DNA from 4 places in the Enterobacter sp. JH25 genome. Region 1 is predicted to be linked to each of the others. Evidence: predicted binding sites of a transcription regulator. Region 1 holds the regulator's gene; each other region holds the start of a gene.
What was found. Region 1 encodes sigma-54, which starts transcription at its own class of promoters, with help from an activator protein. Its sites were predicted from a motif close to GTTGGCACANNTTTCGCTNT; they were not measured.
Positions count from the first base shown of each region.

Region 2: glnK (P-II family nitrogen regulator) is a predicted target of sigma-54. The motif match lies at 1,344-1,363, and genes of this name have one in related genera.
Region 3: L2Y28_RS06005 (amino acid ABC transporter substrate-binding protein) is a predicted target of sigma-54. The motif match lies at 1,227-1,246, and genes of this name have one in related genera.
Region 4: glnA (glutamate--ammonia ligase) is a predicted target of sigma-54. The motif match lies at 1,797-1,816, and genes of this name have one in related genera.

Region 1 is NZ_CP091319.1:4,126,563-4,129,709, forward strand. It holds gene lptB (LPS export ABC transporter ATP-binding protein) at 1-528, shown strand, start outside; gene rpoN (RNA polymerase factor sigma-54) at 576-2,009, shown strand; gene hpf (ribosome hibernation promoting factor) at 2,032-2,319, shown strand; gene ptsN (PTS IIA-like nitrogen regulatory protein PtsN) at 2,402-2,893, shown strand; gene rapZ (RNase adapter RapZ) at 2,939-3,147, shown strand, end outside.
Region 2 is NZ_CP091319.1:1,043,030-1,046,176, forward strand. It holds gene L2Y28_RS04935 (SmdB family multidrug efflux ABC transporter permease/ATP-binding protein) at 1-1,204, shown strand, start outside; gene glnK (P-II family nitrogen regulator) at 1,416-1,754, shown strand; gene amtB (ammonium transporter AmtB) at 1,790-3,076, shown strand.
Region 3 is NZ_CP091319.1:1,268,744-1,271,890, reverse strand. It holds gene lnt (apolipoprotein N-acyltransferase) at 1-1,135, shown strand, start outside; gene L2Y28_RS06005 (amino acid ABC transporter substrate-binding protein) at 1,519-2,424, shown strand; gene gltJ (glutamate/aspartate ABC transporter permease GltJ) at 2,580-3,147, shown strand, end outside.
Region 4 is NZ_CP091319.1:4,647,131-4,650,277, reverse strand. It holds gene glnL (nitrogen regulation protein NR(II)) at 1-134, opposite strand, end outside; gene glnA (glutamate--ammonia ligase) at 302-1,711, opposite strand; gene typA (ribosome-dependent GTPase TypA) at 2,089-3,147, shown strand, end outside.

The sequences.
Region 1 (3,147 bases):
ATCAGCCTGCTGCCACTGCATGCCCGCGCGCGTCGTGGCATCGGCTATCTGCCGCAGGAAGCCTCCATCTTCCGCCGCTTAAGCGTGTTCGACAACCTAATGGCCGTGCTTCAGATCCGTGACGATCTGACCAGCGAGCAGCGCACTGACCGTGCGAACGAGCTGATGGAAGAGTTTCATATCGAACATCTGCGTGACAGCCTCGGTCAGGCGCTGTCAGGTGGTGAACGCCGCCGCGTTGAGATTGCGCGCGCGCTGGCAGCAAACCCGAAATTTATCCTGCTGGATGAACCGTTTGCGGGCGTTGACCCCATCTCCGTTATCGATATCAAACGTATTATTGAGCACCTGCGCGACAGCGGGCTTGGCGTGCTGATCACGGACCACAACGTTCGTGAAACGCTGGCCGTGTGTGAGCGCGCCTACATAGTGAGCCAGGGCCATCTGATTGCCCACGGTACGCCGCAGCAAATCCTCGAAGATGAGCATGTTAAGCGCGTGTACCTTGGGGAAGACTTCAGACTCTGATAGGGTAGAGGTTAAGTCACGCCGAACCGGAGAAAAACGCTCTGAACATGAAGCAAGGTTTGCAATTACGGCTCAGCCAGCAACTGGCCATGACGCCGCAGCTACAACAGGCAATCCGTCTGTTGCAGCTGTCCACGTTAGAACTCCAGCAGGAGCTCCAGCAGGCGCTGGACAGCAATCCGCTGCTGGAGCAAACCGATCTTCATGACGAGGTAGACGCTCAGCAGACGCAGGACACAGAAACGCTCGACTCCGTAGATGCGCTCGAACAGAAAGAGATGCCGGAGGAACTGCCGCTGGATGCCAGCTGGGATGAAATCTACACCGCGGGTACCCCTTCCGGGACGCGTGCAGATTACCAGGACGATGAACTCCCGGTCTACCAGGGCGAAACTACCCAGTCGCTTCAGGACTACCTGATGTGGCAGGTGGAGCTGACGCCTTTCTCCGATACCGATCGCGCCATTGCCACCTCGATTGTCGATGCCGTTGACGACACGGGCTATTTGACCGTGACGCTGGACGAGATTCTGGAAAGCATCGGCGATGACGAGATTGAACTGGAAGAGATCGAAGCCGTCCTGAAACGCGTTCAGCGTTTCGACCCGATTGGCGTCGCCGCGAAAGATCTGCGCGACTGCCTTCTGATCCAGCTTTCGCAGTTTGCCAAAGAGACACCGTGGATTGACGAAGCCCGGCTCATCATCAGCGAGCATCTGGATTTGCTGGCAAATCACGACTTCCGCACCCTGATGCGCGTCACGCGCCTCAAAGAAGAGGTGCTGAAGGAAGCGGTGAATCTGATCCAGTCACTCGATCCGCGTCCGGGGCAATCTATCCAGACCAGCGAACCGGAATACGTTATTCCTGATGTGCTGGTGAGAAAACACAATGGCCGCTGGGTCGTTGAACTGAACGCCGACAGCATTCCTCGCCTGCAAATCAACCAGCAATACGCCTCCATGTGCACCAGCGCCCGTAACGACGCTGATAATCAATACATTCGCAGCAACCTTCAGGAAGCACGCTGGTTGATTAAGAGTCTGGAAAGCCGTAATGACACGCTGCTGCGCGTCAGCCGCTGTATTGTCGAACAGCAGCAGGCATTCTTTGAGCAGGGCGAAGAATTTATGAAACCGATGGTGCTGGCGGACATCGCCCAGGCCGTCGAGATGCATGAATCAACCATTTCCCGCGTGACCACGCAGAAGTATCTGCACAGCCCACGCGGTATTTTTGAGCTTAAGTATTTCTTCTCCAGCCACGTGAACACCGAAGGCGGCGGCGAAGCCTCGTCAACAGCTATTCGCGCACTGGTGAAGAAGTTGATCGCCGCGGAGAACCCCGCGAAGCCACTCAGTGACAGTAAGTTAACCACCATGCTGTCCGATCAGGGTATTATGGTGGCACGCCGTACTGTCGCGAAGTATCGAGAGTCTTTATCCATTCCGCCGTCTAACCAGCGTAAACAACTGGTTTGACACAACCGATAAGGAAGACACTATGCAGCTCAATATCACCGGACATAACGTCGAAATTACTGAGGCTTTACGCGATTTTGTAAACGCTAAGTTCGCGAAACTCGAGCAGTATTTCGAGAGGATCAACCAGGTCTATGTTGTGTTGAAAGTGGAGAAAGTGACGCATATCTCGGATGCGACCCTGCACGTCAACGGAGGGGAACTTCATGCCAGTGCGGAAGGGCAAGACATGTACGCGGCTATCGACGGCTTGATTGATAAGCTTGCGAGACAGCTCAATAAACATAAAGATAAACTGAAACAACACTAATTGTCCGGGCAGTTAACGGGTGCAGGACGGCCTGTTGTGAAACACAACAGGCCATTTGTACAGTTAGCGCTTAGGTGAAATTATGATAAACAACGATTCCGCTCTTCAACTGAGCAATGTCCTTAACCAGGATTGTACCCGCAGTGGCGTTCACTGCCAGAGCAAAAAACGTGCGCTGGAAATCATCAGTGAGCTGGCCGCAAAACAGCTGGGTCTGCCGCCGCAGATCGTGTTTGAAGCCATTCTGACCCGTGAAAAAATGGGCAGTACCGGCATCGGCAATGGCATTGCGATCCCGCATGGCAAGCTGGAAGAAGATACGCTGCGTGCCGTGGGGGTGTTTGTGCAACTGGAAACGCCTATCGCTTTTGACGCCATCGATAACCAGCCTGTGGATCTGCTCTTCGCGCTGCTGGTTCCTGCCGATCAGACCAAAACCCACCTGCACACGCTGTCGCTGGTTGCCAAACGTCTGGCGGATAAAACCATTTGTCGTCGACTGCGCTCAGCTCAAAGTGATGAAGAGCTTTATCAAATTATCACTGAAGCAGAAGGCAATCAGGATGAGGCATAATCGGGAAAGGGCCTTCAGAACGGCAGCCCTGAGGAGAAACGGAAAATGGTGCTGATGATCGTCAGCGGTCGTTCGGGGTCCGGGAAGTCCGTGGCCCTGCGCGCGCTGGAAGACATGGGATTTTACTGCGTAGATAACCTGCCGGTAGTGCTGTTACCCGATCTGGCGCGGACGCTGGCGGACAGGCAAATCTCTGCCGCCGTCAGTATTGACGTGCGTAACATGCCGGAATCGCCGGAAATCTTCGAGCAGGC
Region 2 (3,147 bases), 1.6 Mb from region 1:
TCGTCGCGTGCGCGCTTACCTTGCAGATATCAATGATGGCTTCAACGAAGTGATCAACGGCATGAGCGTTATCCAGCAGTTTCGCCAGCAGGCGCGTTTTGGCGAGCGAATGGGAGAAGCCAGCCGCTCGCACTATATGGCGCGGATGCAGACGTTACGTCTGGACGGCTTCCTGTTACGCCCGCTGCTGAGCCTCTTCTCTGCGCTGGTGCTGTGCGGGCTGTTGATGCTGTTTGGCCTGACGACGCGCGGAACCATTGAGGTGGGAGTGCTGTACGCGTTTATCAGTTACCTTGGCCGTCTTAACGAACCGCTGATTGAACTCACTACGCAGCAATCGATGCTGCAACAGGCGGTAGTCGCGGGTGAGCGTGTGTTTGAGCTGATGGACAGGCCGCGTCAGACCTATGGCGATGATGAACGTCCGCTGGAAAGTGGATCCATAGCGTTTGATCATGTCTCGTTTGCCTACCGCGACGATCAGCTTGTCTTGCAGGATATCAACCTCGAGGTACCGTCGCGCGGTTTTGTCGCACTGGTTGGGCATACCGGCAGCGGCAAAAGCACGCTCGCCAGTTTGCTGATGGGCTACTATCCGTTGACGCAGGGGGAGATCCGTCTGGATGGACGGCCTCTTTCCGCGCTTAGCCACAACGCGTTGCGTAAAGGCGTCGCGATGGTGCAGCAGGATCCGGTAGTGCTGGCGGATACCTTTTATGCCAACGTGACGCTGGGACGATCTTTCACGCCTGAGCAGGTATGGGAGGTGCTGGAAACGGTGCAGCTGGCAGATCTGGCGCGCGGGTTAAGCGAGGGGATCAATACCCGGCTGGGCGAGCAAGGCAATAACCTCTCTGTCGGGCAAAAGCAGCTCCTGGCGCTGGCGCGCGTGCTGATTGAGACGCCGCAGGTGTTGATTCTGGATGAAGCGACCGCAAGCATCGACTCCGGTACCGAACAGGCGATCCAGCTGGCGCTGGCTGCCGTGCGGGATCGCACTACGCTGGTGGTGATCGCTCACCGCCTCTCAACGATCGTCGATGCCGATACCATTCTGGTGCTGCACCGTGGCCAGGCCGTTGAACGGGGTACGCACAAAGCGCTGCTCGAGGCGAAAGGACGCTACTGGCAGATGTATCAGTTGCAGCTGGCAGGCGACGAGCTGGCCGCCAGCGTGCGCGAGGAGGAGTCGCTCAGCGCCTGATGCACCATAACAAGGCAATGCGCTAACAGTCTTAACCGTTGGTGCAAAACTGAAACGCACCCTGCACTGCCATGGTGCGTTTTTTTTCCCCCCTTCGCGGCGCATGCGCGCCGCGGCGCTTTCCTCCTCACATTTCACTTCTGGCACACCCTTTGCAATATCCCTCTCGTGTTAGCTGCGGCCATTACCGAATTCTGACTGGAGGGGATATATGAAGCTGGTTACGGTGGTAATCAAACCATTCAAACTCGAAGACGTGCGTGAAGCGCTGTCTTCCATGGGTATTCAGGGACTGACTGTCACCGAAGTGAAAGGCTTTGGGCGTCAGAAAGGTCATGCCGAGCTTTATCGCGGGGCGGAATACAGCGTTAACTTCCTGCCAAAAGTGAAGATTGATGTGGCGATTGCCGACGATCAGCTTGATGAGGTGATTGATGTCGTCAGCAAAGCGGCCTATACCGGAAAAATTGGCGACGGCAAAATTTTCGTTGCCGAACTACAGCGCGTCATTCGCATCCGTACCGGCGAATCTGACGAAGCGGCGTTGTAAGTAACTCCTGGCACACAGTGATAGGGATCGAGAAAATGATGAAAGCAACAATGAAAACAGGTCTGGGTTCGCTGGCACTGCTGCCGGGCCTGGCAATGGCTGCACCTGCTGTGGCAGACAAAGCCGATAATGCCTTTATGATGATTTGCACCGCGCTGGTGCTGTTCATGACGATTCCGGGGATCGCGCTGTTTTACGGCGGCCTGATCCGCGGCAAGAACGTACTCTCCATGCTGACGCAGGTTGCCGTCACGTTCGCGCTGGTGTGCGTGCTGTGGGTGGTTTACGGTTACTCGCTGGCCTTCGGGGAGGGCAACGCCTTCTTCGGCAACGTTAACTGGGCGATGCTGAAAAATATCGAACTGACCGCGGTAATGGGCAGCTTCTATCAGTATATTCATGTCGCGTTCCAGGGCTCATTCGCGTGCATCACCGTGGGGCTGATTGTGGGCGCGCTGGCTGAGCGTATCCGCTTCTCTGCGGTACTGATTTTCGTGGTGGTCTGGCTGACGCTCTCCTATGTCCCGATTGCGCATATGGTCTGGGGCGGTGGTCTGTTGGCTTCCCATGGCGCTCTGGACTTTGCGGGCGGCACCGTTGTTCACATCAACGCCGCCGTAGCCGGCCTGGTAGGCGCATACCTGATTGGCAAGCGCGTGGGCTTCGGGAAAGAAGCATTTAAGCCGCACAACCTGCCGATGGTCTTTACCGGCACCGCCATCCTCTACTTTGGCTGGTTCGGCTTCAACGCAGGTTCAGCCAGCGCCGCTAACGAAATCGCCGCGCTGGCCTTCGTGAATACCGTGGTGGCAACTGCCGGGGCCATCCTCTCATGGGTATTTGGCGAGTGGGCCGTTCGCGGCAAGCCATCCCTGCTGGGTGCCTGTTCTGGGGCGATTGCCGGTCTGGTAGGTATTACGCCAGCATGCGGTTACGTGGGCGTGGGCGGCGCATTGCTGATCGGTATCGTCGCGGGTCTGGCGGGGCTGTGGGGCGTTACCGCACTGAAACGTATTCTGCGCGTTGACGATCCGTGTGATGTATTCGGCGTACACGGTGTGTGCGGCATTATCGGCTGTATCATGACCGGTATCTTTGCTGCACAATCTTTGGGCGGCGTGGGTTATGCTGAAGGCGTGACCATGATGCATCAGGTGCTGGTCCAGCTTGAAAGTATCGCGATTACGGTTGTCTGGTCGGGCGTTGTGGCCTTTATCGGCTACAAGCTGGCCGATATGACCGTGGGGCTGCGCGTACCGGAAGAGCAGGAGCGCGAAGGTCTGGACGTCAACAGCCACGGCGAGAATGCGTACAACGCATAATTTGAGTGCCTTGCCGGGTGGTGGCTTCGCCTTACCCGGCCTGAAAAAGTGAAATTTGCAGGCCCGGTAAG
Region 3 (3,147 bases), 1.9 Mb from region 1:
CGAATTTCTGCGCGGCTGGGTACTGACCGGCTTCCCGTGGTTGCAGTTCGGCTATAGCCAGGTGGACGGCCCGCTGAAAGGTCTGGCTCCCGTCATGGGCGTGGAGGCGATTAACTTCCTGCTCATGGCGGTCAGCGGCCTGCTGGTGCTGGCTCTGGTGACACGTAACTGGAAGCCGCTGGTTGCCGCGTTAATCCTGTTTGCCCTGCCTTTCCCACTGCGTTATATCCAGTGGTTCACGCTGGAGCCCGCGCGCGCCACGCAGGTATCGTTGATACAGGGCGATATCCCGCAGTCATTGAAATGGGATGAGAATCAGCTGCTGAACACGCTGAAAATCTATGCCAACGCCACCGAAAAGGTGATGGGTAAATCGCAGCTCATCATCTGGCCTGAGTCTGCGATCCCGGATCTGGAGATCAATCAGCAGCCCTTCCTGAAGATGATGGACGATCTGCTGCGCGCGCGCGGCAGTACGCTGATTACCGGAATTGTGGATGCGCGTCTCAATCAGCAGAACCGCTATGACACGTACAACACGATCATTACGCTCGGTAAGGACAGCGAATACAGCTATACCTCCACCAATCGTTACAACAAAAATCACCTTGTACCGTTTGGCGAATTTGTTCCGCTGGAGTCTATTCTGCGCCCACTGGCACCGTTCTTTGACCTGCCGATGTCCTCATTCAGCCGGGGCCCTTACGTTCAGCCGCAGCTGCATGCGCACGGTTTTGCCCTGACGGCCGCTATTTGCTACGAGATTATCCTCGGCGAGCAGGTGCGCGATAACTTCCGCCCGGACACCGACTATCTGCTGACCATCTCAAACGATGCGTGGTTCGGTAAATCGATCGGCCCGTGGCAGCACTTCCAGATGGCACGAATGCGTTCTCTGGAGCTGGCACGTCCGCTGTTGCGCAGCACCAATAACGGCATCACCGCCGTGATTGGCCCGCAGGGTGAAATCCAGGCCATGATCCCGCAGTTCACCCGTGAGGTGCTGACCACGAAAGTGACGCCAGCTACGGGCCTGACGCCTTATGCGCGCACCGGGAACTGGCCGCTGTGGATCCTGACCACGCTGTTCGGTTTTGCCGCCGTAGTGATGAGCCTGCGTCAGCGTCGTAGATAACCTGGCCTTCTGTTGCCGGGTGGCGGCTACGCCTTACCCGGCCTACTCTCCGGCGCAGCCGCCACCCGACAATTTCCTCCTAAACTTCAATTCTGGCACGCCTGTTGCTTTGTTTAATTACGCAAACGCTGTCTGGCTTAACGTGCAACCTTGTCGCACCAGCATGGATCTCCGGTAGCACCGAAACGGTGCAACGAGAGATTATTGCCTCTGAATGGTGCGGCGCGCTTCGCAAAAATAAACAATAACGCAGCAAAATCTTTACATTAAGCCAGACTAAATGTTAACAAGCTTGCATAACACTGCACTCGCATTGCGCGAGATATAACAACATTACAATGGGTATCAAAGCGTCACTGGCGCTGATAAGAAAGGAGTTGGGTATGCAATTACGTAAACTGGCCACAGCAATGCTGGTTATGGGAATGTCTGCGGGCATCGTTCACGCTGAAGACGCTCCGGCAGCAGGAAGCACTCTCGACAAGATTGCCAAAAACGGCGTGATCGTGGTCGGCCACCGTGAATCTTCTGTCCCGTTCTCTTACTACGACAACACGCAAAAAGTCGTGGGCTATTCACAGGATTACTCCAACGCCATCGTTGAAGCCGTGAAGAAAAAGCTGAACAAACCTGACCTGCAAGTGAAGCTGATCCCCATCACTTCACAGAACCGTATTCCTCTGCTGCAAAACGGCACATTTGATTTTGAATGTGGCTCAACCACCAACAACCTTGAGCGTCAGAAACAGGCCGCTTTCTCGGACACTATCTTCGTTGTAGGCACCCGCCTGCTGACGAAGAAAGGCGGCGATATCAAAGATTTTGCTGACCTGAAAGGCAAAGCGGTTGTCGTGACCTCCGGTACCACGTCCGAAGTGCTGCTGCACAAGCTGAACGACGAGAAGAAAATGGACATGCGCATCATCAGCGCGAAAGATCACGGCGACTCCTTCCGTACCCTGGAAAGCGGTCGTGCCGTTGCGTTTATGATGGATGACGCTCTGCTGGCAGGCGAGCGCGCCAAGGCGAAGAAACCAGACAACTGGGAAATCGTCGGGACTGCGCAGTCGAAAGAAGCTTACGGCTGTATGCTGCGTAAAGGCGATGAAGGCTTCAAAAAGCTGATCGATGACACCATCGCTCAAGCGCAAACCTCTGGCGAAGCGGCAAAATGGTTCGACAAATGGTTCAAGAACCCAATTCCACCAAAAAACCTGAACATGAACTTTGAACTGTCTGACGACATGAAAGCGCTGTTCAAATCACCAAACGACAAAGCTCTTAACTAACTAGAACGACAGGGGCGGGATCTCCTGCCCTCTCGATTGTCGGGAAGCATGGACAGACTATACGTTGAGTGGTCGTTCCCCACTCAGCGCAAAAATTGAGCTTCTCACCAATCTTCGAGGGTAGCGCTGCTACCCTCTTTTTTCTGGAGTTTACTATGTCAATTGACTGGAACTGGGGCATCTTTCTGCAACAAGCCCCGTTCGGCAACACCACCTATCTCGGCTGGCTGTGGAGCGGCTTTCAGGTTACCGTTGCGTTATCGATAACGGCGTGGATTATCGCGTTTCTTGTCGGTTCGCTGTTCGGTATTCTGCGTACCGTCCCTAACCGTTTTCTCTCTTCGATTGGCACGCTCTATGTGGAACTGTTCCGTAACGTTCCGCTGATCGTGCAGTTCTTTACCTGGTATCTGGTGATCCCGGAACTGCTGCCGGAAGATCTCGGCATGTGGTTCAAGGCCGAGCTGGATCCTAACGTACAATTCTTTGTCTCCTCCATGCTGTGTCTGGGACTGTTCACCGCTGCGCGCGTCTGCGAGCAGGTGCGTGCCGCCATACAGTCACTGCCACGCGGACAAAAGAATGCGGCACTGGCGATGGGCCTGACCCTGCCACAAGCCTACCGTTACGTACTGCTGCCTAACGCTTACCGCGTCATCGTTCCGCCGATGACCTCCGAGATGATGAACCTGGTAAAAAACTCGGCCATCGCCTCAACCATTG
Region 4 (3,147 bases), 520 kb from region 1:
CGGGCGCTTTGGGCGAGCAGCTGCTGCGCCGCCGGGTTGGCGTAATGCACCGCCAGCTCGTCGTCGACCAGCAAAATACTGTTAATTAAAGAATTGAGGATCTGCCCAGCATCGGGCAGCGTGCCAGTTGCCATTCAGCAGTCTCCTGGAGTCGTTGCACTATTTTAGTGCAGTATAGCGTTTTAGAGGTAAAAAGCGCGTGAGATCAGGTTGTTGGTGGAGAAAAAAGCCCATCCGAAGATGGGCTAAAGTTTCCACGGCAACGACTCCCGACGCGTATGCGCCGGGTAAAACAAATCAATTAAACGCTGTAGTACAGTTCGAACTCAACCGGGTGCGGCGTCATGCGAACGCGGTCGTTTTCTTCGGTACGCAGCGCGATGTAAGCGTCGATAGCTTCATCGGTGAACACGCCGCCAGCGGTCAGGAACTCGCGGTCTGCGTCCAGCGCCTGGAGGGCTTCTTCCAGAGAGCCGGCAACCTGTGGGATCTCTTTCGCTTCTTCTGGCGGCAGGTCGTACAGGTTTTTGTCCATGGCTTCGCCCGGGTGGATCTTGTTCTTGATACCGTCCAGACCGGCCATCAGCAGTGCTGCGAAGCACAGGTATGGGTTAGCCGCCGGGTCCGGGAAGCGCACTTCGATACGACGCGCTTTCGGAGACGCAACCACCGGGATACGGATAGAAGCAGAACGGTTACGGGCAGAGTACGCCAGCATTACTGGTGCTTCGTAGCCAGGGACCAGACGCTTGTAGGAGTTAGTGGTTGGGTTCGCCAGGGCGTTGATCGCTTTAGCGTGTTTGATAACACCACCGATGTAGTGCAGCGCCTGCTCGGACAGACCCGCGTACTTGTCGCCAGAGAACAGGTTAGTGCCGTTCTTGGACAGGGACATGTGGCAGTGCATGCCGGAACCGTTGTCGCCAAACATTGGTTTTGGCATGAAGGTCGCGGTTTTACCGAAACGGTGCGCAACGTTGTGTACAACGTATTTGTAGATCTGAATCTCATCCGCTTTTTTGGTCATGGTGTTGAAGCGGGTAGCGATCTCGTTCTGGCCAGCCGTTGCCACTTCGTGGTGGTGCGCTTCAACAACCAGGCCCATCTCTTCCATGATCAGACACATGGTAGAACGGATGTCCTGAGAAGAATCGACCGGAGGAACCGGGAAGTAACCGCCTTTCACGCCCGGACGGTGACCTTTGTTACCACCTTCGTACTTGGTGGAAGAGTTCCATGCGCCTTCGATGTCATCGATAGCGACGTGGGAACCAGAAATGGAAGCACCAAAACGGATGTCGTCGAACAGGAAGAACTCTGGCTCTGGCCCGAACAGAACGGTGTCTGCAATACCGGTAGAACGCAGGTACTCTTCAGCGCGTTTTGCGATGGAGCGTGGGTCACGGTCATAGCCTTGCAGCGTGCCAGGTTCCAGGATATCGCAGCGGATGATCAGCGTAGGTTCTTCGTAGAACGGGTCAATGAGCGCAGTGGTTGCATCTGGCATCAGAACCATGTCGGATTCGTTAATGCCTTTCCAGCCGCCAATGGAGGAGCCGTCAAACATTTTGCCTTCTTCAAAGAATTCGGCGTTCACCTGATGAGCAGGGATCGTGACGTGCTGTTCTTTACCTTTGGTATCGGTGAAGCGCAGATCAACAAACTTCACTTCATGTTCGTTCAGCATCGTCAAAACGTGTTCAGCGGACATACTTAACTCTCCAGATTGGTCATTGTCGTCGTGGTAACGAGGTCTTCAAATCGGCTGGGCTGCCATATTTTTACTGTATTTCTGTAAAGCGAAATCTGTGCCAACTTTTAAAACACCCCAAAAAGGCGTTATCATGCGCACCATAGTGCAGAAGGGCTGCACCACATTGGATTCGTTGCACCATTATAGTGCTTCAGTGTGAACATTGAGCACCATATTGGTGCAATTTACGTTAAAGTGCCCTTTTACCGCTCCGTGAAAGCGATCACAAAGCATCTCTGCAATACTTGTTTGCGGGGGATGTTTGTGATCCTGTTTTGTAGTGCGATTAATCCGTGTACAATAACGCGCTATTTCTAAATGCCTGAGGCAAAGTTGTGATCGAAAAATTGCGTAATATCGCCATCATCGCGCACGTCGACCATGGTAAAACTACCCTGGTTGACAAGCTGCTACAGCAGTCCGGTACGTTTGATGCTCGTGCCGAAACTCAAGAGCGTGTGATGGACTCCAACGATTTGGAGAAAGAGCGTGGGATTACCATCCTCGCCAAAAACACCGCTATCAAATGGAATGACTACCGTATCAACATCGTTGATACCCCAGGGCACGCCGACTTCGGTGGTGAAGTTGAGCGCGTGATGTCCATGGTGGATTCCGTGCTGCTGGTGGTTGACGCATTTGATGGCCCTATGCCGCAAACGCGCTTCGTGACCAAAAAAGCATTTGCCCACGGCCTGAAACCTATCGTTGTGATCAACAAGGTTGACCGTCCTGGCGCGCGTCCTGACTGGGTTGTTGACCAGGTCTTCGACCTGTTCGTTAACCTCGACGCGACTGACGAACAGCTGGACTTCCCTATCGTTTATGCGTCTGCGCTGAACGGTATCGCCGGTCTGGATCACGAAGACATGGCGGAAGACATGACTCCGCTGTACCAGACGATTGTTGACCGCGTTCCTGCGCCAAACGTTGACCTGGAAGGCACCCTGCAAATGCAGATCTCCCAGCTCGACTACAACAACTATGTTGGCGTAATCGGCATTGGTCGTATCAAGCGCGGTAAAGTGAAGCCTAACCAGCAGGTCACTATCATCGATAGCGAAGGCAAAACCCGTAACGGTAAAGTCGGTAAAGTACTGACTCACCTGGGTCTTGAGCGTATCGAGAGCGACATCGCTGAAGCGGGCGACATCATCGCTATCACCGGTCTGGGTGAACTGAACATCTCCGATACCATCTGCGATCCGCAGAACGTCGAAGCGCTGCCAGCCCTGTCCGTTGATGAACCAACCGTATCCATGTTCTTCAACGTCAACACCTCTCCGTTCTGTGGTAAAGAAGGTAAGTTCGTTACCTCTCGTCAGATCCTTGACCGCCTGAACAAAGAGCTGGTGCACAACGTTGCGCTGCGCGTTGAAGAAACCGAAGACGCT